One region of the Hafnia paralvei genome, then DNA from elsewhere that is predicted to be linked to it. Evidence: predicted binding sites of a transcription regulator. Region 1 holds the regulator's gene; each other region holds the start of a gene.

Region 1 (5,984 bases):
ACGCGAGCTGTGCGATCGCCATCAGGCGCTGTTGGTATTTGATGAAGTGCAAAGCGGAATGGGGCGTACCGGTAAGCTGTTTACTTATATGCATTATGGCGTGACGCCGGATATTCTGACTACCGCTAAAGCTTTGGGCGGCGGTTTCCCGATTAGCGCCATGTTGACGACGAATGAAATTGCCAGCGCGATGCATGTGGGAACACATGGTACTACGTATGGCGGCAACCCACTGGCCTGCGCGGTAGCAGAAGCAGCGCTGGACGTGATTAATACTCCAGAGGTTATGGCGGGTATTGAAGAACGTCACTCGCTGTTTGTCGAGGCGTTGGCGAACATAAATGCTAAGTACAACGTCTTTACGCAGGTACGTGGTATGGGGCTGCTACTGGGCGCAGAACTGAGCCCTGAATACCATGGTAAAGCGCGCGATATTCTGCACGCCGCCGCCGCTGAAGGCCTCATGTTGTTAAATGCGGGTCCTGATATTTTGCGCTTTGCTCCATCGCTCGTTGTGGAGTTTGCGGATATCCATGAAGGTATGATGCGATTAGAAAAAGCGATCGGGGCGGTGATAGCTAAAAAATCGTAATGCCTGGCTGTGCGAATGGCAGTATAAGTCATTTAATTCATGGGGTAATTGATTGTTTATTTGGCGTCTTTCACTGATTGAGACAAACGCTTTACCGCTGCCGTCATATCATTGCAGTTGGATTCATACCCATAGTTTGGAATGGATTTAAGTCCATCAATATATTTTTGTTGAGTTGCGCTGCTGCTGGATTGGATCGCCACTGTAGAGGTGGTGGCTAATTCAGCAATCATGTAGGAGTAGCAAAGGTTAGAACTTAACCCTTGCGAAAATGTGCCAATGAAATACGCGAGTGGCATGACTGAAATGACGGCAAGCGTAGTGAATGCGATATGTATGAGCGGGTATTTTCTGAATAGCAGAAGAGAAATAATAAGTATTATTTGAAATGATATTAGCAGTAAAAATTGTATGTTCATCAATAGTTTGGCGTTTATCTTGGCATGAAGAAGAATATACGCCATTTCTTGAAAGACACGGGAGAAATTTAATCCCTTAATCGACGGCTCATCCAAATCCCATGATGTGGTCGTTGCCGCCAGGCTATCGATGAAATGGTATGCATGGCGCGCAGGTGCGCAATGATTCGGCGTAGATGGACTTCAATCTGGGTTACGGGCATTCCACTGGTTTCCTGCTCATCAGACTGGAAGACGGCGGCGTTATTGCTCAAGGTTGGTCCATCGTGTTCTAAGCGTTGCTGACAGAGCTGCAAGGCGATTTCACAGCGCTGCAAATAATCTTGCGCTAGGTTTTCAGTCAACATGTAGTGATCTCGGGCGAGGATTGTCATTGCGTTAAGATGCTCCACGATAAACTGGCTGTGAGTGATCCACAGACGCATGTCGGTCAGATATCTGGAATCAAACCCCGGCTCCTGCATCGCCTGATTTAGCGAGGTGAATACGGCATTATGTGCCTGATTGACCTTCATGCGGGCATAGGCTAAATCGGTTGCTTTCGGTTCAGGAGAGAGCAGTAGGCGAAGCTCATCTTGATATGCCTCTAGTGCCTGATGAGCATTTTTGCGCAGTAGACCACTTTGCCATTGTGGCCATAGCCAGATGGTACTTGCGAAGGCGAGAATACAGCCGAGTACGGTATCAATCAGTCTTGGAACCAAGAAATGGAGCCCATTGAGCTGTAAAAGCTGTAGGGTATAAACGGCAGTTACGGTGAAACCAATCACCGCCAGCCCGTAGTTTTTACGTAGTACCAAATAGGCTGCAATGGTGATCACCAGCATACAGGCCAAGGTGGCATTTAGCGGTAGGTCTAACTGTAGTAATCCCGCAGCAATAATCAGTCCAGCAAAGGTTCCTAGCGCACGGTGCTGGATCCTCACCCGCGTTGCATTATAGCCATTTTGAATGACCAGCATGGTCGTGAGCAAAACCCAGTAGGGTTTTGGCAGATGGAATAACATCCCCAAACTGCTGCCCGCAGCGAGAGTAATGCCTAAACGCGCTGCATTACGTAGCGCTACGGATTTAAATGAGAGATAGGCGCGTAATGCAGGCCAAAAAGGAAGGCGTTGCTGTGTAGACATCAGATTGCGCTGATAGAGAGGACGCTGACGAACTAGCAATCGAGCTACACGGCTAAAATGGTAATAGCAAAACTTTCCAACGGGGTTATCTGGGTGCTGATTAGCCAGCTTTTCCAGCGCGGCTAGCTCGTTATCCATCGAAAAATGTTTGGGGTAGCGGTGATACAGAATATCGCCAGCCACCGTTCTGAGCCTCTCTGATATGACTTGAGCGTTGCGGCGCAAAATAGCTTCAGCCTGACTTTTGGCGACTAGGCTTTGCACTTCATCGGGCTGAGATAAGCTAACGGTAATATGTTCTTGAAGATCCAATGCAACTTGAAAATAGCGCAGTAGACGTTTGTACTCAGGATTATGCACCAGAGATAACATGTGCATTTGTTGGTAGAGCTGGGTAATTAAGTCCATCACTTTTTGCTGGCGCTGTAGCAGCGGCGGCAAGGCCGTTTCTGGATCGATATGCTGAGTTAGCAAGCTATATTTGGCGTCCATATAGTCGCCTAGCTGCGTGTAGAGCTGGCTGAGATTTTCTCGGATCGGCTGCCCTTTCCATAAGAGAAACCAGAACCAAGTAAAAGCGCCATACCAGATGGTGCCAACAATATACAGCAGTGGCCCGTGCCAGATGGGAACTGTTCCAGCCATACTTAGCGTAAATATCGAAGCGACGAGTGCTGCGGGAAGAAGCCTAGCGTGTAGGGGGCTGATCTCACCGTTAACACCGAGCAGTAACGCAAGCCCAAGCATGATAAGCGGCAGCGGAATTTGCCATAGCAGGCATTGTTGTAACAAGAAACTGGAAAACGCGAATAGGCTGCCGCCAACGATTAATCGTTTGATGAAGCGCTTATGAGGAGTATCGAGCCCTGCAATGTTGCAGCAGGCTGGTACCAAAGAAAACATTAGACCAAGCTGTAGATTGCCGGTCAGTAGGCCAAATAAAACAGGGAGGCACAGCACCAGCGTTTGACGCAGTGCATAGTTGACTTCCGGGTGGTAGATAAACCGCCGCCACATAATGAAAGAAACCCGTGCAGCGATGCTACACGGGCATCATTTATCAGCGAGTGCCGTAAACGACGATGGTTTTTCCGTGCGCGGAGATCAGATTTTGATCTTCCAGCATCTTCAGAATGCGACCAACGGTTTCACGGGAGCAGCCAACGATCTGGCCGATTTCCTGACGAGTAATCTTGATCTGCATACCATCTGGATGAGTCATGGCATCTGGCTGTTTTGCCAGATTCAGCAGCGTCTGTGCAATACGGCCAGTCACGTCTAAGAACGCAAGGTTGCCCACCTTTTCAGAGGTAACCTGTAAGCGGCTAGCCATCTGAGCAGAAAGGCGCATCAGAATATCTGGGTTAACCTGAATCAGTTGGCGGAATTTCTTGTAAGAAATTTCAGCAACTTCACAGGCTGTTTTTGCACGAACCCAAGCGCTACGTTCTTGTCCTTCCTCAAATAAGCCCAGTTCACCAATGAAGTCGCCCTGATTAAGATAGGAAAGGATCATTTCTTTACCTTCTTCATCTTTAATCAATACTGCAACGGATCCCTTAACGATGTAGTACAGGGTTTCCGCCTTCTCGCCTTGGTGGATCAGGGTACTTTTGGACGGATACTTGTGGATATGGCAATGAGACAAGAACCATTCAAGAGTCGGGTCTGTTTGCGGTTTGCCGAGAACCATTCGCTATTATCCTCTGTTGTTATCGCGGCCCTAATATCGGGATACTGATCCAGACAGTGTGCTTATTGTGGCACGGGGCTTTGCTTATTAACTTGTTATAGCACTGCATAATCGAGATATAGAGTAATAGGCTAAGGTAATTGTTTCCTAGAGTTATTGATCTATACCCGTTTCAATCCATAAAGATCCATTTCGGCATAGTTTGTAGCACAGCTTTGTTCAGGTGTCTCGTGTTGTCTCGCTTCAGCATCAGAAGTGAGGCCTCGGATTGCCTGTTTTTTACAGAAAGCGTAGTCTGATGACAGAATTTAACCAAAGGGGCGATAAACATGCAGGCACGAGTGAAATGGGTTGAAGGAATGACTTTTCTGGGCGAATCGGCTTCAGGACATCAGATTCTTATGGACGGAAACGCTGGTGATAAAGCGCCAAGCCCAATGGAAATGGTATTGATGTCAGCAGGGGGGTGCAGTGCCATTGACGTAGTTTCCATTTTACAGAAAGGACGATTGGACGTGCGCGATTGTGAAGTCAAATTGACGTCTGAACGTCGCGAGGAAGCTCCGCGCTTGTTTACCCATATCAATCTGCATTTTATTGTCACGGGCAAAGGCCTTACGGATAAAGCCGTTGAGCGCGCCGTTGCGCTTTCTGCGGAAAAATACTGCTCTGTTGCGTTGATGTTGGGTCAAGCCGTTAACATTACCCATAGTTTTGAAACTATCGTGGTGGAGTAATTTGATTCACTTCATCAGGCACCGGTGGTTTTGTGCCAAGGTGCCTGATATTGCGTAACACGTTGTTATTCGATTTTCTTCCCTTCGATAAGCCGTTGCACCAACGGCGTCATGATCAGTTCCATTGCTAACCCCATTTTCCCTCCCGGAACCACCAACGTATTAATATGCGAGATAAACGATCCTTGCAGCATCGCGAGTAGATAGGGGAAATCAATATTGTCTAACCCTTGAAAATGGATCACCACGAAACTTTCATCTGACGAAGGGATCGCTTTAGCGGCAAAAGGATTAGAGGTATCAACCGTTGGTACGCGCTGGAAGTTGATATGCGTGCGGGAAAACTGGGGGGTAATGTAGCCGATGTAATCTTCCATAGAGCGAACAACGGAATCCATCACGGCTTCGCGTGAATGGCCGCGCTCACCGGTATCGCGCACCAGTTTTTGAATCCACTCAAGGTTAACGATGGGCACTACGCCGACCAGTAAATCGACATGCTGAGCCACATTGTGTTGCTGCGTGACGACTCCGCCGTGTAATCCCTCATAGAATAAAACATCTGTCGGCTCTGGCAACGGTTCCCACGGCGTGAATGTGCCGGGAACCTGATTGTAGGGAACGGCTTCATCGTAGGTATGCAGATATTTACGCGAGCGCCCACGACCATGCTGACCATATTCGATAAAGCTTTGTTCGAGAAAAGAGAAGTCATTGGCCTCGGGGCCGAAATAGCTGATATGACGCCCTTGCTCGCGGGCTTTTCGGATTGCAGCGTCCATTTCTGGGCGGGTATACCGGTGGAAACTATCGCCTTCCAACTCAGCGGCTTTCAGATGGAACTGTTGAAAGATCTTGCGGAAGGCTACGCTGGTGGTGGTAGTGCCGGCTCCACTGGAGCCGGTCACGGCAATGATCGGGTGTTTCGCTGACATAATTAACACGGCTCCGGTGGTTGGGGGGCTACGGTTTATCGTAAATCGTAATAACTTACATCTATGGTTGTATCCTGAATTTGGATATCGCTCCACTCTTTTGGCACGGCTTTTAACTGACCGCCGAGAATGATGTCTTTAATCTTAGCGGCATCCAGTGTGTTGTTGTCCAAAGTATCTCTATCGTTAAAGCGGATATGAGCAGCAATGACCCAACCCTGTTTCTTATAAGTATAAACTTGGCAGAAAGGCTCTTTGGGATCGCTGAAATTGCACAGTACATGCTCTTTATTCCCATCATTATTCAGATCTAACGTTGTGACAACACAAGCGTTAGCGATTAAATAGCAATCGCCAATGTCATTTCCTCGGCCGAGATCGTTTGGCAAAGATTCCCACCACGTTGATTCTGGTGAAGGTGTTCCGACCGCCAGCTGAATGTTCTTGCGTGCTATTCCTGGTGTAAACGCCGCATAGG
Region 2 (5,984 bases), 1.2 Mb from region 1:
TTACGATCGCGCATTGCTAAATCGCGCTGCGTTAAAAGCCGTGGGATACACTAAGGACACGCCGAATCCAGCGGGAGGGGAAATCGTACGTGATGCAAAAGGCAACCCAACTGGGATGTTAATTGCAAAGCCCAATGCGATGATCCTGTATGCCACTTTAGCGAAAGGCCCGAAACTCCCGTTGGAGATGCAGGTCAACTCCACTCGTCAGTTTATGCGTGAGTTAAACCGTTTGGGGGTGACGAGTGCGATTGACGCTGGGGGAGGATTTCAAAACTACCCAGAAGATTACGAAATCATTCAGCAGTTACATGACGAAAAACAGATGACCGTACGCATTGCTTATAACCTGTTCACGCAGCGTCCTAAGCAAGAATTGGATGATTTCCAGAAATGGACGGATATGCTGACGCCGGGGCAAGGTAGTGATTTTTATCGTGCTAATGGCGCAGGTGAAATGTTGGTATTCTCAGCGGCAGATTTCGAAGATTTCCTACAGCCGCGCCCTGATTTACCGGAAGACATGGAAGATGAATTGGAGCGTGTAGTTCGCCATTTGGTTGAGAATCGCTGGCCGTTCCGGATACACGCGACTTACAACGAATCTATCTCGCGTATGCTGAATGTGTTTGAGAAAGTGAATCGTGAAATCCCGTTCAGCGATCTGCACTGGATTTTTGATCACGCAGAGACCATCACAGAACAAAATATTGAACGTGTCAAAGCATTGGGGGGCGGCATTGCAGTACAGCATCGTATGGCGTTTCAGGGCGAGTACTTTGCTGAGCGCTATGGCATGGATGCAGTGAAACAAACTCCGCCAATTAGCAAAATGTTGGAGATGGGGGTTCCTGTGGGGATGGGAACCGACGCAACGCGAGTAGCCAGTTATAATCCATGGACTGCGTTGTACTGGTTGGTCTCTGGTCGCACCGTGGGGGGGATGGCGATGTACGATGATAACAATCGCTTATCGCGTGACGTTGCGTTAGAGCTATGGACTGCCGGTAGCGCTTGGTTTTCCAATGAACAAGGCAAAAAAGGTCGGATTCAGGCTGGGCAGTTAGCGGATATGGTCGTGCTATCTCAGGATTTCTTTAGTGTTCCAGAAGAAGCCATTAAGGGCATTGAATCCGTGATGACCATCGTGGATGGTAAAGTGGTATACGCCGCAGGCGCCTTTACTCCGCTAGCCCCGCCGCCGATTCCGGTTGTGCCAGAATGGTCGCCGGTTGTGAGCGTGCCTGGACATTACCGCTCGGCTCCTCCGGTTGCTAATAAAACGGGCGTGATGGCGCAAACCCATCAATGTTGCGGTTCATGTGGTGTACACGGTCACTCACATGATAAAGCGCGTAAATCAGCGATCCCAGTGTCAGACGAGCAGGCATTCTGGGGCGCTTTAGGCTGCTCCTGCTTCTCATTCTGACTTGAAGTGCTTGTAACTCAAGATGTTGCTGAAGGTGGCGGTATTCATTGCTAGATGCCGCTACCTTGCCTTCCTACACGACATACCCCTATTTTCATTATCTCCTTTTCCATCTTGCTCTCAAGGGCGATAAAAGCGCCAACTTATGGCATAATGTGCCCAAAATCACATTTGTTAAGAGTACTAGTCTTGTTAATCAGCAATAACATCACGATGCAGTTCGGCAGTAAGCCGTTGTTTGAAAACATTTCCGTCAAATTTGGCGGAGGTAATCGCTATGGTCTTATCGGAGCAAACGGCTGCGGTAAATCCACGCTGATGAAAATTCTCGGCGGTGATCTGGTACCAAGCGGCGGTAATGTCTTCCTAGATCCGAACGAGCGTCTGGGTAAACTGCGTCAGGACCAGTTCGCATTCGAAAATTATACCGTTATTGATACCGTTATCATGGGCCACACTGAATTGTGGGACGTGAAATCAGAGCGCGATCGCATCTATGCACTGCCAGAAATGACTGAAGAAGAAGGCTATAAAGTCGCCGATCTAGAAGTTGTTTATGGTGAAATGGATGGGTATAGCGCAGAGTCTCGCGCCGGTGAACTTCTGCTGGGCGTGGGTATTCCTGTTGAACAGCATTATGGTTTGATGAGCGAAATCGCTCCGGGTTGGAAACTCCGTGTGCTATTGGCTCAGGCGCTGTTTTCTAACCCAGATATTCTGTTGCTCGACGAACCGACCAACAACTTGGATATCGATACCATCCGTTGGCTGGAAACCGTGCTGAACGAACGTAACAGCACCATGATTATCATTTCCCATGACCGTCACTTCCTGAATATGGTGTGTACGCACATGGCCGACTTGGATTACGGCGAACTGCGCGTATATCCAGGTAACTACGATGAATATATGACGGCGGCAACACAGGCGCGTGAGCGTTTGATGTCTGATAACGCCAAGAAAAAAGCACAAATTTCCGAGCTGCAATCATTTGTTAGTCGCTTTAGCGCCAACGCATCTAAGTCTAAGCAGGCAACTTCTCGTGCGCGCCAAATTGATAAGATTAAGCTGGATGAAATTAAAGCGTCTAGCCGTCAGAACCCTTTCATTCGCTTCGAGCAAGACAAAAAGCTGTTCCGTAATGCGTTGGAAATTGATGGCTTGAGCAAAGGTTTTGACAATGGTCCGCTGTTTAAAAACCTAAGAATGCTGCTGGAAGTGGGTGACAAGCTGGCCGTTTTAGGTACTAACGGCGTGGGTAAATCAACCTTGCTGAAAACGCTGGTGGGCGAACTGCAGCCAGACACGGGTTTTGCTAAGTGGTCTGAAAACGCCAATATCGGTTACTACGCACAGGATCATGAAAGTGAATTTGCTGAAGATCTGACGCTGTTTGATTGGATGAGCCAGTGGAAACAGCCGAATGATGACGAGCAGGTGGTGCGCGGCTACTTAGGGCGTCTGCTGTTTAGCCAAGACGACATCAAGAAATCAGTGAAAGTGCTGTCCGGTGGTGAAAAGGGCCGTATGCTGTTTGGCAAGTTGATGATGCAGCGTCCCAATATTCTGGTGATGGACGAACCTACTAACCACATGGATATGGAATCCATCGAAGCGCTGAACATGGCGCTGGAGATGTACGAAGGTACCCTGATCTTCGTTTCACACGACCGTGAATTTGTCAGCTCTTTGGCAACGCGTATTCTTGAAATTACGCCAACCAAGACCATTGATTTCTCCGGTAACTATGAGGATTATTTGCGCAGCCAAGGCGCAGAATAATTCAGTATAAATAGATAAATATCGGCTAAATAAAGCTGTACCGTTTTACGGTATGGCTTTTTTTCTAACATTTTGTAGTGCGACTGTTGTTATTTATGACTCCGTGTTTTCCTCACCCTCTTTATTGTATATCTTTAGTTGGGATTAATAGGAATTAACCTATGATATATTTGTCCGGACTATGATAATTTAGTTTGGTTAATATCATTATCAGAATAGTAGGGATATATAATGAACAAGATTTCAGCCGTATTAGCCAGCCTGTTGTTGGCATCTTCTGCCGGTGCAATTGCAGCCACCGCAGAGTCTCATGAAGATATCAGCAAACAACCTTTGGAAAAGGTTGCGCCATATCCGCAGGCGGAGAAAGGCATGAGCCGTCAGGTTATTTACTTACCAAAGCAGGAAAATGAAAACAACTTTAAAGTTGAACTGATGATTGGTAAAACGATGGAAGTTGACTGCAACCACCATATGATGGGCGGAAAACTGGAAAGTAAAACGTTATCCGGCTGGGGCTATGATTATCTGGTAATGGATAAAATTTCCGAACCAGCATCAACCATGATGGCTTGCCCAGACAACACCAAACGCAGCGAATTTGTTATCGCTAATTTGGGCGATGCCGCAATGCAGCGTTATAACAGCCGACTGCCTATTGTGGTTTACGTGCCGCAGGGTGTCGATGTTAAATATCGTGTATGGCAGGCTGATGCGAAACTGCAGGATTCAGTGAAAAAATAATGTCATTCCCCTCCTGACCATCCTTAGTAAGGACGGTTGGGAGGGGATAGAACGGTCTAGCTGTCGGTCGATGGCGATGGGGTTTGTCTGAATATGCCTGGAGAAGTACCGAAGCGCCTTTTGAATGCGCGGGTGAAAGTTTGCTGACTGTCAAAACCATACTGTAGCGTGATATCCATAATTTTTTTGTCTGTGCGTTTTAGTTCCGCTGCCGCTCGCATTAAACGACGGTGACGCACATAGGATGCCAGATTATCCCCAGTGACCTCTTTAAATAATCTTTGCAGATACCATTTAGAATATCCTGCTCGCTCGGCGATATCATCAATCACGATTCGCTTATCTAGATTTTGTTCTATCCATTCAGACAGTGACTCTACCAGCAGCTGATGTTGTCCTTTAGTGCTCAATTTAATCACCTTAGTCTGTGGTCTTGCACAAACAAAAAGATAAATTCCTGACCAGAGATACTACTGGACATGAAAATAAAATGAACAACAATTCAATAAGGATAAATATATTTTTGTAAAGTTATCTCAATAAAAATTCCAGAATAAATTCTGAGTAAAAGAGTGTTTGGATAATAAACAAATAAGGACGAAATATGAATTCCGTCTTATTAGGAAACAGAATGCTTGATTTTTATGAGAAGGATTGATTATTTCTGGTAACTCGCCTAACCACCTCACTTCTTTTCTTACAGCCGCAGCCTGCCGTGGGTATTATTCAATAATGCGTGTTCAGCTACGGATATCGTAAAAAGGCGACGAATCTGTTGGCGCTGTTGAGTGACGTAATAGACTGAGCGTTGTGCATAAAAAGCGCCATCACAGGTAACGACATTCGTTTAGGAGAGTGGGTTTACCCCACCGTAGTGTGCTCCCCTAAAATCAAGCTTAAGTGAACGATGTTACCATTTTCAGGCGCTTTTCCTCATTTTCAGCTTGCTAGGCGGATGTGGCGAGCTTAGTCGCGAATCCTAAGAACAGCAGACCAACCATTGAGTTTCCCAGTTTTGCTAGGCGTTTCTTTTCGCTGAGGAAATGCGCCAGCGCGGCACCAGAGAAGATCAGCAGCGTCATATAGCAGAAGCTAATCATTTCTAAGATAACCGCCAGAATCGCAAAAGAGACGCCGGTATGCGCATAATCCATATCAATAAATTGCACAAAGAAGGAAACGTAAAACAGAATCGCTTTGGGATTCGTTAAACTTAGGGTGAGAGCTTTACGGAATGTGTGCTCAGGCTCTTCTTTAGCGGCACTTTGCTCTTGGCCTTTTTTCGCCAACGTGCTGTAAAGGATTTTCAGCCCAAGATAGAGCAGATAAAGCGCGCCTAACATTTTTACCAGAGAAAATAAAAACGGCGAAGAGCGGATGAGCGATGCAATGCCGATGTAGGCGCAAAAGATGAGCACGGCGTCACCGATAAAAACGGCGAGAGCGGCCTTATAACCCTCTCTGACTCCCCGTGTAATACCGGTCTTGAGGACAAACAGCGTATTCGGCCCCGGTACCATAATGATGAAAATCGCACCTAGTACATATGTCCAGATATTGAGTACACCATAGCTCTCAAACACAACAACCTCACCCTTTGTTCACGCGATTAATACGTTGTACATGCAGGGACAAATCGCCCTTAAAATCGAAGGCGTATTGTACTCTTTTAAAAGGGTTTTGGCAGCAGAGTGTGATCTGTATAACATTTAGACACTGGAACATTTAATGTGCAGCTTACGCGCGGTGTTTACGCTCCTCTTTTTAAGCAATAAATGCGTTATTGGTGGCAATTTATCGGCGAGCACTCTTTTGAGAAAAACCCTCTGCATGCGGTTTTCCTGCCATGCTATATTTTTAGCCTATGATGTATGCACACGGTTTGGCTTCGTTTTTATTCGATAGCCTCTTTTATAAGGGTGATTCTGTGAGTTATTTTTGCTATGAGCAATAAACCTGCTATCGAGACTCGCCTAGCCCGATTGATTCAGCCTTTATGTCAGCTTCATCCTGAACTCAGCGGCGTATA
Region 3 (5,984 bases), 1.8 Mb from region 1:
GTCTGATATCACTTCGGTGGGATGGAAATGTCCCGCATCCAGACACAGGGCTGTCTGACGACTCGCGGCGTAACCGAGGTAAAACTCATTGGAGCCGACGGTATAGCTTTCAGCGCCGATGCCGAACAGCTTGCTTTCAACGGCATCGATATGATGAGCTGGATTGAGTTTTTCTGAGATGACTTCGTCCAGCGCTGAAGCTAAACGTTGACGCGGAGCCAGACGGTCAATCGGTGTATCTTTCATCCCGTCAGGGATCCAAATATTCATGACGGACGGAGTGCCTAGCTGCTCGCCAAAATAGGCAGAAATACGACGGCTGGCTTGGCAATGCTCAATCCAGAACTGACGTATTTCCGGATCGGAGGATGATAACGTGAACCCATCTGCGCTGAGCGGATGAGAAAAACAGGAAGGGTTAAAGTCTAATCCTAAGTGGTGTTTTTTCGCCCATTCAACCCAATGAGCAAAATGGCGAGGCTCGATTTTATTTCGAGCAACCGGCGTGTCAGACTCTAAATAAATCGCATGCAGATTAAGGCGTTTTGGACCAGGAATAAGCGAGAGCGCCATTTCCAAATCAGAGCGAAGTTCAGCGGCGTTACGTGCTTTACCCGGATAATTACCAGTAGCCTGAATACCGCCGGTTAGCGAGCCCTCTGGGTTTTCAAAACCGGCGACATCGTCGCCCTGCCAGCAGTGCATGGAAACAGGCAGTTGCTCCATCGTTTTCAATGCATTTTCAACATCGACGCCAACGGCGCTGAAACGCTGCTTTGCCAGTTCCCAAGCCTGATCGATTAAAGTGGTCATACACAAGTTCCTTTGAATTGGGCAGAGGTTTGCGCACCACTGTGAGTCTGTGGCGCGGATAAAGAATGCGGGTGGTTGGGGATGAAATGTTCTAAAGGGAAGTTATGCGCAACGATGCGGCGGAAATCAGCCACGTTAGCCACGTCGCCTAGCGCAATGAGCTGGCAACCGATATTGCCTAATGTGGAGGCCTCAACGGGGCCCGCGGTGACGTCTAGATTACATAGGTCAGCACATAGCTGATTGAGAAAACGATTCTGACTGCCGCCACCAACGATATGCAGGTGGCGGAGCGGCTTGCCGCGTAGCTCTTCGAGTTCTTTCGCCACCTGTTGATAGAGATTGGCTAAACTGTCGAAAATGCAGCGTGCTAATTCGGCTGGGGTTTCAGGAACCGGCGCTCCACGTTCACGGCAGTCATTCTGGATTTCCAAACACATGTTGTCTGGATTAATGAAACGTTCATCATTGGGGTTAATCAGAAAATATTGTGCTGGCTGTAAAGCGGCTTCAGCGATGAGGTCAGGTAGATATTGAACGTGCAACTCCTGCGTCGCGCGTTGTAGCAACCACAAACCCATAATATTTTTGAGGACTCGATAATGACCTTCAGTCCCCCCTTCGTTGGTGATATTAGCCTGTAGCGCCGCGTTATCAGTGAACGGTGTGACACTCTCGATCCCCATCAGTGACCATGTGCCCGAGCTAAGATAGGCTGCGTCAGGATCTTGTATTGGCGTTGCCATTACCGCGCTAGCGGTGTCATGTGTTGCAACGGCGACGACCGGCACGTTTTGCCCTTTAGGGCTATGCCAATAGCCGACGCGGTTGCCTGGCTGAGTCGGTTTCTGAAACCAGCGAGCGGGAATACCGGCATAGTTCAGCAAATCGGTATCCCAATCACCGGTATTGATATTGAGCAGTTGAGTGGTGCTGGCATTGGTGTATTCCCAATTCATTTTTCCTGTCAGTCGATAGTGCAGATAGTCAGGGATCAGCAACAAATGCTCGACACGATCCAATACCTCAGGCTGTTGTTCGCTGAGAGCTCGCAGTTGGTAAATCGTGTTAAAGGGTAAAAATTGGATACCGGTGCGTTGATAGATAAATTCGTGCCCCAGCGTTTTCTGTGCCTGAGTCATGACGCCATGGGTTCGGCTGTCGCGATAGGCTATGGGGTGTCCGACACGCTCACCGTTGGCATCAAGCAGCACATAATCGACACCCCAAGTGTCGATACCAATACTGTCTAGCAAGATTTTTTCAGCATCGATTTGTGTCAGCCCTGCGAGGATTTCACGCTCAATGCTATCGAGATCCCAAGTATCAAAACCATCGCGTGAGACTAGCTGGTTAGCAAAACGGCGAATCTCTTTGAGAGTCAACTTCTGAGTGCCGAGATGGTAGCTGGCTAGCATGACCCTCCCGCTTGAGGCACCAAGATCAATTGCGACAATATGGCGTGTGGTCATGTGGAACCGTCCGTCGTTTAACAATCTTATTAATCAATGACGGCCAGTGTAAAAACTTGCTTTGGAGGACACCTTCTCATGAATGCCAATGAAATACTGGTTTTGGCAATACAGCAAAGGTGAAAGTGAAGTTGGTCACATATCTTAGAGAGATCGCCCTGTGATGTTCGCCGCATTTCTAAATATTGGCGACGTTTTCTTAAATAAATGCGCGCTTAAAGTGGTTTTGGCGTCAAAAGTTTAAGGTTCGCATTGGCGCCTTCTTCTACTATCGCAATACAGAAGTGCTGGAGAAGTAACCAGTGCTGATACCCGAGACGATGAGGAGGTAGACCATGACTGTTTTGCACAGCATTGATTTTTTCTCTTCCGGCTATGCGCCCGTCGCGATAGAGCCGCGAGCACCGCAGCCTGAGTTTCCTGAGCACCATCATGATTTCTATGAAATCGTTATAGTGGAACAGGGCGCTGGCGTACATGTATTTAATGGTAATCCTTACACGCTTAACAGCGGATGTGTATGTTTTGTCCGTGACCATGACCGCCATTTGTTTGAGCATACGGATGGATTGTTTTTAACCAATGTCCTGTTTCGTTCACCGGATGCATTTAAATTTTTGTCAGGTGTTGAACAATTTTTGCCGAGCGAGCGTAACGGCGTTTACCCTTCGCATTGGAGAATCAGCCAGCAGGTATTGCAGCAGGTCAAAGTCTTAATGTCGAAGTTAGAGCAGGCGCCAGACAGCGAACGAGCCGAAGATATCGCCTTACATGAAAGCGTTTTTATGCAGCTAATTGTACAGCTTTGGCAAGGCTGCTCAGCGCAAATTGGTGATGACCAAGAAGGGCGTTTACGTCAGTTGCTCGATTGGCTACAAGACCACTATGCGGAGTCAGTGGAATGGTCAGAATTAGCCGATCGTTTTTCTTTACCGCTGAGAACGTTACATCGCCAGCTAAAAAATCATACAGGCATGACACCACAGCGTTATCTCACTCGACTGCGGCTTTTACAGGCTAGACATCAGCTTTGTCACAGTGATAACAGCATAACGGATATCGCTTACCAGTGCGGTTTCGGTGACAGCAATCATTTCTCTACCTTATTCAAACGCGAGTTTGACCAATCACCGCGGGCGTTACGCTGCCAGTCATAGCTTTCTACAATCTGACTTTGTGGTTTTTTATGCAGAAACCATAAAGAACAGATATGTGGAATAGAGAAAGCCGTCAACGTACGTTGCTGAAGATTTTGTCATACTGTCCGGCTATTTAAGAGTGGAGACAGGAGATGGGTAAGCTATTATTGCTCGAAAGTCGGGATTATCTACCATCCGAACAGATGCCTGTCGCTGTGGCAGATCGCTACCCGCAGCAGGTATTTGCTGAACATACCCATCAATTCTGTGAGATTGTTATTGTGTGGCGCGGCAACGGGCTACACATTCTTAACGATCGTCCTTATCGAATTACCTGCGGAGATATTTTTTATATCAACGCTGACGATTGCCATAGCTATGAGTCTGTTAATGAACTGGTATTGGATAATATTATCTACTGCCCAGAACGTTTGCGCCTGAATGCACAGTGGAATCTTCTGCTACCGCCCTTTGATGAAACGACGCGCCAGAATCATTGGCGTTTGAGTACGGGAGGATTAGCGCAGGCACGACCCATTATTGCTCAGCTGACGCAGGAAAGTCGTAAAAACGATGCGCTCTCTATGCAACTCACCGAGGCTTTATTGCTGCAACTCGCCATTGTGCTCAAGCGTTACCGTTATACTGCTGAAAGTGCACATTTACTCCCTGCGGGAGAACAGCTTGATCTGCTGATGGCATCCTTGCAAGGTGGGTTAGACAATCATTTCGATTTAGCGGCATTCTGTGCTGAGCATAAGTTGGTTGAACGTTCACTTAAACAGCTTTTCCGCCAACAAACCGGTATGACAATTAGCCATTATCTACGTCAATTACGTTTATGTCAGGCTAAGCGACTGCTGCGACGCAGTGAGTATCGCATTAGTGAAATCGCCACACGCTGTGGATTTGAAGACAGCAATTATTTTTCCGTGGTGTTTACCCGTGATGCAGGGATAACGCCGAGAGAGTATCGCCAGCGCTTTGTGACGGAACCTGAACGGGTGGTATAAACATGGGTAGGTATGTACTCTCAATAACATACGGGCAAGCACCGCGAGCCGTAAACCAGATAGGACAGTTTGATGAAACAAATTAAATTAGGTGGTTCTACTCTTCAGGTTCCAGCCATTGTCGTTGGATGTATGCGTATGGACGAACTGAAAGCGGTTGAAGCAGAAACCTTCGTGCAAACAGCACTCGATTTAGGCGCTAACTTCTTCGACCATGCGGATATTTACGGCGGCGGTGAGTGTGAGCGTATTTTTGCGCGTGCCGCTAAGCTAAATGACGACCGCCGCGAGAAAGTTTTTCTGCAGTCTAAGTGTGGTATCCGCAAAGGACTATTCGATTTCTCGAAAGCGCACATTCTCAAATCGGTTGACGGTATTTTAGAGCGCCTTGATACCGATTATCTGGATATGCTGCTGGTGCATCGTCCTGACGCGTTGATGGAGCCAGAAGAAGTCGCGGAAGCTTTCGATCATCTGCTGGATACTGGAAAAGTCCGTCGTTTCGGCGTGTCTAACCAAAGTCCTATGCAGATGGCGCTGTTGCAAAAATTTATGAGCCAAAAGATTTTAGCTAACCAGTTGCAACTGAGTATTACCAATAGCGGGATGATCCGCAGCGGTATTAACGTCAATATGGAGAACGCTTCAAGCATCGATCATGATGGTGAGGTGCTGAATTATTGTCGTTTAAATGATGTGACTATTCAGGCTTGGTCACCGTTCCAATACGGTATGTTTGAAGGCGTCTTCCTAGGAAATGCAAAGTTTCCAGAGCTAAACCAGAAAATTGACGAAATTGCAGCGCGCTATGGTGTTTCTAATACCACAATTACGACGGCATGGATCCTGCGCCATCCTGCAAATATGCAAATGATTTCTGGCACCATGAGCACCTCGCGCCTGAAGCAGATTTGTCAGGCTTGCGACATCACGTTAACCCGTGAAGAGTGGTATGAAATATATCGTGCTGCTGGCAATGAGTTGCCATAAAATTTGAACCGAATCCGTGACAGTAGCCAGAGGGGTGCTTCTGGCTATTTTTTATTTCTCTTTATCTCAATGCCGCGTAATATTTCGACCTGTTTATTTTCCAACCATGCTCCTTATTTATGATCCGTATCTTGCCGCTGTTTGAAGTCCCAGAGCATAGTGAACTAATAACCGACTGGCTGTTTCAGGCTTTTGGCAGCGAAAACAGTCGCGATTTTTTCGCGAGTATCGTTAACAGTAGTTTGCGGCCTGAAGGCTTGCCTGTCACATTTGTGGCCTTGCTCGATGATAAACCCGTCGGAACTGTGGGGTTGTGGCGCTGCGATTTGATTAGCCGCCAAGATTTGTATCCGTGGTTAGCCGCGCTCTATATTGATGAAAGTCAGCGAGGTTGTGGATTAGGTGCTCAACTCCAACATCATGTGGAAGCATTTAGCCGCCGAACAGGGTTTAGAGAACTTTATCTCTATGCGACCTTTGCCAATTATTATGAACGTTTTGGCTGGCAATATATCGGCGACGGGCTGGATTATCCAGACCAGCCCGTGCGTTTGTAT
Region 4 (5,984 bases), 2.0 Mb from region 1:
GACGTTATCGAGCAACGCTATGGCATGGATACGGCCAGAATGCTCGGCAGCATGATGTTTGAAGGTGCTGAAATTATTCGCCAACGTATCAAGCGCTACGCGATCGACTGCGATTACCAACCGGGCGGTATTTTTGTTGCGCTGAATAACAAGCAATATCACACCTTGATCGAGCAGAAGGCCCATTGGGAGCGCTACGGCAATACTCAACTCGAATTGTTGGATTCAGACCGAGTGCGTGAAGAAATAGCGTCCGACCGCTATGTCGGTGGCTTATTGGATCACAGCGGTGGTCATATTCACCCTTTAAATCTGGCGCTAGGTGAAGCAGAAGCTATTCGCTTACAGGGCGGTCGTATCTTTGAACAGTCTGCGGTAGTAAAGATCAACCACGGCACGCCTGCAACCGTTATCACCGAAAAAGGTCAGGTACAGGCAAAATACGTCATTGTCGCAGGTAATGCCTATTTAGGTAACAAAGTAGAACCTGAATTAGCGCGTCGCAGCATGCCATGCGGAACGCAGATTGTTACCACCGAGCCGTTACAACCAGAGGTTGCTGCGTCATTACTGCCTAAGAACTATTGCGTAGAAGACTGTAACTATCTGCTCGATTATTACCGTCTGACGGGGGATAACCGTCTGCTATACGGTGGCGGTGTGGTCTATGGTGCACGCGATCCTGATGATATCGACAATCTGATCGTGCCAAAACTGTTGAAAACATTCCCGCAGCTAAAAGGGGTAAAAATCGACTATCGCTGGACAGGGAATTTCCTGCTCACCCTATCACGCATGCCGCAATTTGGCCGACTTGAGAACAATATTTACTACATGCAAGGCTATAGTGGACACGGCGTCACCTGTACACATTTGGCTGGGAAACTGATTTCAGAAGTCCTGCGTGGCGATGCTGAACGTTTCGATGCCTTCGCTAAGCTGCCACACCTTCCGTTCTTTGGGGGAAGAAATCTACAGATTCCATTCACCGCTATTGGTGCAGCGTATTATACAATCCGCGATCGGTTGGGCGTTTAATTCTTTCTTATCTCGTCAAATACAAGAGCCGTATAGGCTCTTGTATTTTTTAGTTAAAAGCAATATAGCCTTTAAATAACCCCACATGAGATGAGTGATTATTTTTATCACTATCCGCCATCCATTTCGTCTCTTATTGGCCAGTTTATATTAGGAAATTACAATCTGTAATTATTAAACATTAAAATAGCGCTGGCATTACTCTCATTTTAAAAACAAAATATCACGTTGGCATTTTTTGTTTTACTCAAATTATTGATGAGAGGATATTATGCAGTTAATTTATAATTACAATGAATATTACGAATGGATTTCCAAGGCTTTTTATTATGAGTCAAGATATGACCCCACGCCGCTTATTGATGAAAGTGAAATGCTGGATTTCTGCAATAAATCTCAACCAGAATCATACCCCTGCCTCGTGTACCTCACTGTTAGCACCGCTTTAGCGCCCTTTCCTACAATAAAATTCATCTATAAAAATCAAGTTAATGAGTGGTCACAGCAGTTTCTTGTCGCATCTAAGTAACTTAAGCTAGTATCGAAAACCAATGGTAATGGATTGCCATTGAAACCTTTTACACCATCACTTTTTGAAGCAGTATTTTCTTTATGCTTTCTGGTTTTTGACAGTTATTGATCATCAAATAAGCCACAAATTATAAATAACTTACTGAATTTATTGTTTACCCTAGCTGATTAGAATTTTTCTAATACACTCCATAATTATAGCGCTCGTCACCGGCTTCATCATTCGTAAAACTACACATAATAAGAAATCAATACATGAGACTGAAAGGATTTCCGCCATTAATTACCCTGCTACTAATATCATCACTGGTATTAACTATTGGTCGTGCTATCACCCTACCTTTTATCACTATCTATATGACCGAGCATTTTCATTTAAAACCTGAAAGCGTTGGATTAATTTTAGGGATCAGTCTCGCCATAGGCATTGTGAGCAGCTTCTATGGTGGATACTTAGTCGATAAATTTAACAAACACCACCTGATGATCCTTAGCATTGCGCTATTCGCCATGACATTCTGCATAATGCCTTGGCTGGGTAACGTGTGGTGGATGGTACCCGTACTTGCCTTGCTACACGCCGCCTATTCTGTTTTTAGCATTGCCATCAAAGCCTGCTTCGCGGAATGGCTTCCGGTAAGCGAACGCATCCGTGGTTTTTCAATGAACTACACGCTGGTCAATGTTGGCTGGGCGGTAGGCCCTGCGCTCGGCGTATTTGCCGCCTCTTATTACCCCATGCTGCCTTTTTTTCTTTCTGGCATGCTGGCTTTTTTCGTGGGTCTTACCCTGTGGCTGCGTCTTGATGGCTATGGCTTGCCGCCCAATAACGGCGATACCGTTTTTACCGAACAACGCTTAAACTTTAGCGCCACATTTAAGATCCTAAGCCACGATCGCCGTCTAATCTTTTTCACCCTCGGTAGCACAATGGGAGCCGTGGTCGCAGGTCAATTCACCGGCTATCTTTCTCAGTATCTGATTACCGTCAGCAACGCACAGTTTGCCTATCAGGTGATCGGCTCCGTCATGACGGTGAACGCCAGCGTAGTGATTTGTCTTCAGTACCTGCTCAGTCGAAATATGAATAATAAAAACCTGCTTCGCTGGCTAACCGCAGGCACACTATTTTTCTGTTTTGGCTTAGTGGGGTTCGCACTGGCCGATCGCTCCATTCCTATGTGGATGGTTGCAATGGCAATTTTCACGCTCGGAGAAGTGATCGTTATCCCCGTCGAATATCTGTTTATCGACTTTATTGCCCCTCCGCATTTAAAAGGGAGCTACTACGGAGTACAAAATCTGGGGAATTTGGGTGGCGCCGTGAACCCAATCCTGTGCGGATTTTTGTTATCTTTCGCCCCACCTACTACGCTTTTCTATGTGCTAGTGGCAGTTTCGCTGCTGGGATTAGGCTTCTTCTGGTACGGCTACCGACTTTCCGGTGCCTCTGTCCAACACATTGAAGGTTGATCCCAGTGCTACGTCTTCGATAGATAAACCTTCATAAATGGCATGATTACGATAACTTGTTTTCATGATGTGATCGGTAGCACATTTCTGAATTTAATTGTATGATGAATGCGTTTTCTTTCTTAGGTATTCACAGATGTCAAAAGCAATTTCAGTTTGCTGGCAGTATTTGAGAGCGTTCATATTAATTTACCTGTGTTTATTCGCCGGTAATGCGATCTCGACGCTGCTGCCAATCACCATCCCCGGCAGCATTATTGGCATGCTGATTTTATTCGCCCTCCTAGCCTCGCAGATTATGCCGGCAAAATGGGTTAAGCCCGGTTGTAACATTTTAATCCGCTACATGGCGCTGCTGTTCGTGCCCATCGGCGTCGGTGTGATGCAGTATTATGACGTAGTCGTCAAGCAGTTCGGTCCTATCGTCGTGTCATGCCTTATCAGCACGTTGGTTATTATGGTTGTCGTCGCCTATAGCTCTCATATGGTCCATCGTGAACGTATCATTGGTGAGACAACAGACGGCTGCGAGGAGGAAAAGTAATGGCTTATATTTGGTGGTCATTGCCGCTAACGCTGTTGGTTTTTTTCGGTGCCCGTCGCATCGCGCAAAAGCTCAACATGCCGTTATTAAATCCTTTGCTAGTTTCAATGGTGATTATTATTCCATTGCTATTAGCATTGAATATTCCCTATGAACATTACTTTGCGGGGAGCTCTACGCTTAATAGCCTGTTGCAACCTGCCGTAGTGGCTTTAGCATTCCCGCTTTATGAACAGATTCACCAGATTCGCGCGCGTTGGAAATCCATTATCACTATCTGTTTTATTGGGAGTGTTACTGCGATGGTTTCCGGCACCGTCATTGCGCTATGGATGGGGGCAACACCACAAATTGCCGCCTCGATATTGCCTAAATCAGTCACTACACCGATTGCGATGGCTGTCGCCCAATCAATTGGTGGCATTCCAGCCATCAGCGCCGTTTGCGTTATTTTCGTTGGTATTGTGGGCGCCGTGTTTGGTCATATGCTATTAAACCTGATGAGAATCAGCACCAAGGCGTCACGTGGGTTAGCCATGGGGACGGCCTCACACGCATTGGGAACCGCACGCTGTGCTGAGATGGATTTTCAGGAAGGCGCATTCAGCTCATTAGCTCTGGTTATCTGCGGGATAATCACTTCGCTGTTAGCCCCCTTTTTATTCCCCATCCTGATTCATCTCTTTAGCTAAAATACAGTTTTCCGCTCTCTCATCGTTTCACATTGCGGTGAGAGTGTGGAAAAAGAAGCAAAAGTCACAAAAACCCTGCGATACATCTCTCATTTTTTATAATCATTACATCCGTTACATCAAAATAGTGATAAAAATCACATAAACAAGCCAATCGCTTGCCTAGAATACTCTCCCGTAACTAACTAAGAGGCTCCCCCATGCACGCACGTTATGACGCGGCATTCAGCCAACTGCCAGCCGCTTTGCAGGCGGCGCTCTCACCCATTCTTAATCACGCCGATTTTCATGCTGTCATTACGGCTTCTCAGGTTGAAACCCTGAAACAAGCGACCGGCATGAACGACAGCGAACTCGCTTTTGCCCTGCTACCTTTAGCCGCGGCCTGCTCATTAGCGCCAATATCTAAATTCTACGTTGGTGCAGTTGCCCGCGGCGTTAGCGGCAACCTGTATTTCGGTGCCAATATGGAGTTTTTGGGCGCCCCTATGCAGCAGACTATTCATGCTGAACAATGCGCAGTCACCCACGCATGGTTACGCGGCGAAAAAGCCTTGGCGTCCATTACCGTCAACTACACGCCTTGCGGCCACTGCCGCCAGTTTATGAACGAGCTAAATACCGGCACTCAGCTAGCGATTCATTTACCGGGTCGCCAGCCAGCGACGCTAGGGCATTACCTGCCAGATGCCTTTGGGCCACGCGATCTGGATATCAAAACGCTGTTGATGGATGAAGAAGATCACAATCTGTCACTGGCCAGCGATGATGTACTGGCCCAAGCTGCGCTGGATGCGGCAAACCGCAGCCATGCGCCATACAGCCAAGCCTATAGCGGCGTGGCGCTGGAAGCAGCAGATGGCAACGTTTACTGCGGTCGCTATGCTGAAAATGCCGCGTTCAACCCAAGCTTGCCTCCGCTTCAGGCGGCACTGATCTTGATGAACGTGTCCGGCAAAGATGTGTTGCAGATCCGTCGTGCTGTATTGGTTGAAACTAAAAGCACGATGTTCTCACAGTGGGATGCCACCCAAGCAACGCTAAACGCGTTAGGTTGTACTCGGGTCGAACACACCCAAATTTAAACCGCTTGCTCGCAGAGCCATTCGGCTCTGCGTCTTTATTTCCCGCGAAATCCTGTAAAAAATTGTTACGTAGTTCTCACTTCTCCAGCTTTATGTCATCTTTTCATAACAACCATTGAACAACTTTATAGTATCTCTTAGGATCGACGGCATGACGTATTATTCTCTCAGATAAATATACCGCCCGACCAATAGACATATAAGAGTGCTACTCATGGAATTGGAATACGAAAGTAAACGCCCGTTATACATCCCCTACGCTGGCCCTATCCTGCTAGAGTTTCCCTTGCTGAACAAAGGCAGTGCGTTTAGTGAAGAAGAACGGAGTAACTTCAACCTGCATGGCCTGTTACCTGAAGCTGTAGAAACTATCGAAGAACAAACCGAACGCGCCTACCGTCAGTACCTCGATTTTAAAACCGATAACGATAAGCACATCTATCTGCGCAATATCCAAGATACCAACGAAACCCTGTTTTATCGCATGCTTGACGCGCATCTGAGTGAAATGATGCCGATCATCTACACCCCAACGGTGGGTGAAGCCTGTGAGCATTTCTCTGACATCTACCGCCGTGCGCGCGGCCTGTTCATCTCTTATCCAAATCGCGATCGCATTGA

Evidence for each region. Region 1 encodes CRP, which controls carbon source genes, mostly activating them, when cyclic AMP is high. Its sites were predicted from a motif close to ATGTGANNNNNNTCACAT; they were not measured.
Region 2: a site for CRP is predicted at 1,583-1,600, ahead of K9N75_RS14960 (ABC-F family ATPase). Genes of this name have one in related genera too.
Region 3: a site for CRP is predicted at 2,409-2,426, ahead of rhaB (rhamnulokinase). Genes of this name have one in related genera too.
Region 4: a site for CRP is predicted at 4,404-4,421, ahead of cdd (cytidine deaminase). Genes of this name have one in related genera too.

What each region holds. Positions count from the first base shown of each region.
Region 1 covers NZ_CP083737.1:4,350,074-4,356,057, reverse strand. The annotation lists gene argD (bifunctional acetylornithine/succinyldiaminopimelate transaminase) at 1-592, shown strand, start outside; gene K9N75_RS20215 (hypothetical protein) at 649-1,056, opposite strand; gene K9N75_RS20210 (YccS/YhfK family putative transporter) at 1,080-3,158, opposite strand; gene crp (cAMP-activated global transcriptional regulator CRP) at 3,202-3,834, opposite strand; gene K9N75_RS20200 (OsmC family protein) at 4,164-4,571, shown strand; gene K9N75_RS20195 (phosphoribulokinase) at 4,637-5,506, opposite strand; gene K9N75_RS20190 (DUF4153 domain-containing protein) at 5,542-5,984, opposite strand, start outside.
Region 2 covers NZ_CP083737.1:3,184,761-3,190,744, reverse strand. The annotation lists gene K9N75_RS14965 (amidohydrolase) at 1-1,429, shown strand, start outside; gene K9N75_RS14960 (ABC-F family ATPase) at 1,619-3,211, shown strand; gene eco (serine protease inhibitor ecotin) at 3,443-3,955, shown strand; gene K9N75_RS14950 (helix-turn-helix domain-containing protein) at 4,012-4,365, opposite strand; gene leuE (leucine efflux protein LeuE) at 4,903-5,538, opposite strand; gene K9N75_RS14940 (phospholipase D family protein) at 5,899-5,984, shown strand, end outside.
Region 3 covers NZ_CP083737.1:1,383,163-1,389,146, forward strand. The annotation lists gene K9N75_RS06510 (L-rhamnose isomerase) at 1-813, opposite strand, end outside; gene rhaB (rhamnulokinase) at 810-2,231, opposite strand; gene rhaS (HTH-type transcriptional activator RhaS) at 2,621-3,442, shown strand; gene rhaR (HTH-type transcriptional activator RhaR) at 3,577-4,437, shown strand; gene K9N75_RS06530 (aldo/keto reductase) at 4,510-5,427, shown strand; gene K9N75_RS06535 (GNAT family N-acetyltransferase) at 5,547-5,984, shown strand, end outside.
Region 4 covers NZ_CP083737.1:1,624,592-1,630,575, reverse strand. The annotation lists gene K9N75_RS07685 (NAD(P)/FAD-dependent oxidoreductase) at 1-1,038, shown strand, start outside; gene K9N75_RS07680 (MFS transporter) at 1,831-3,042, shown strand; gene K9N75_RS07675 (CidA/LrgA family protein) at 3,179-3,586, shown strand; gene K9N75_RS07670 (CidB/LrgB family autolysis modulator) at 3,586-4,278, shown strand; gene cdd (cytidine deaminase) at 4,479-5,363, shown strand; gene K9N75_RS07660 (NAD-dependent malic enzyme) at 5,578-5,984, shown strand, end outside.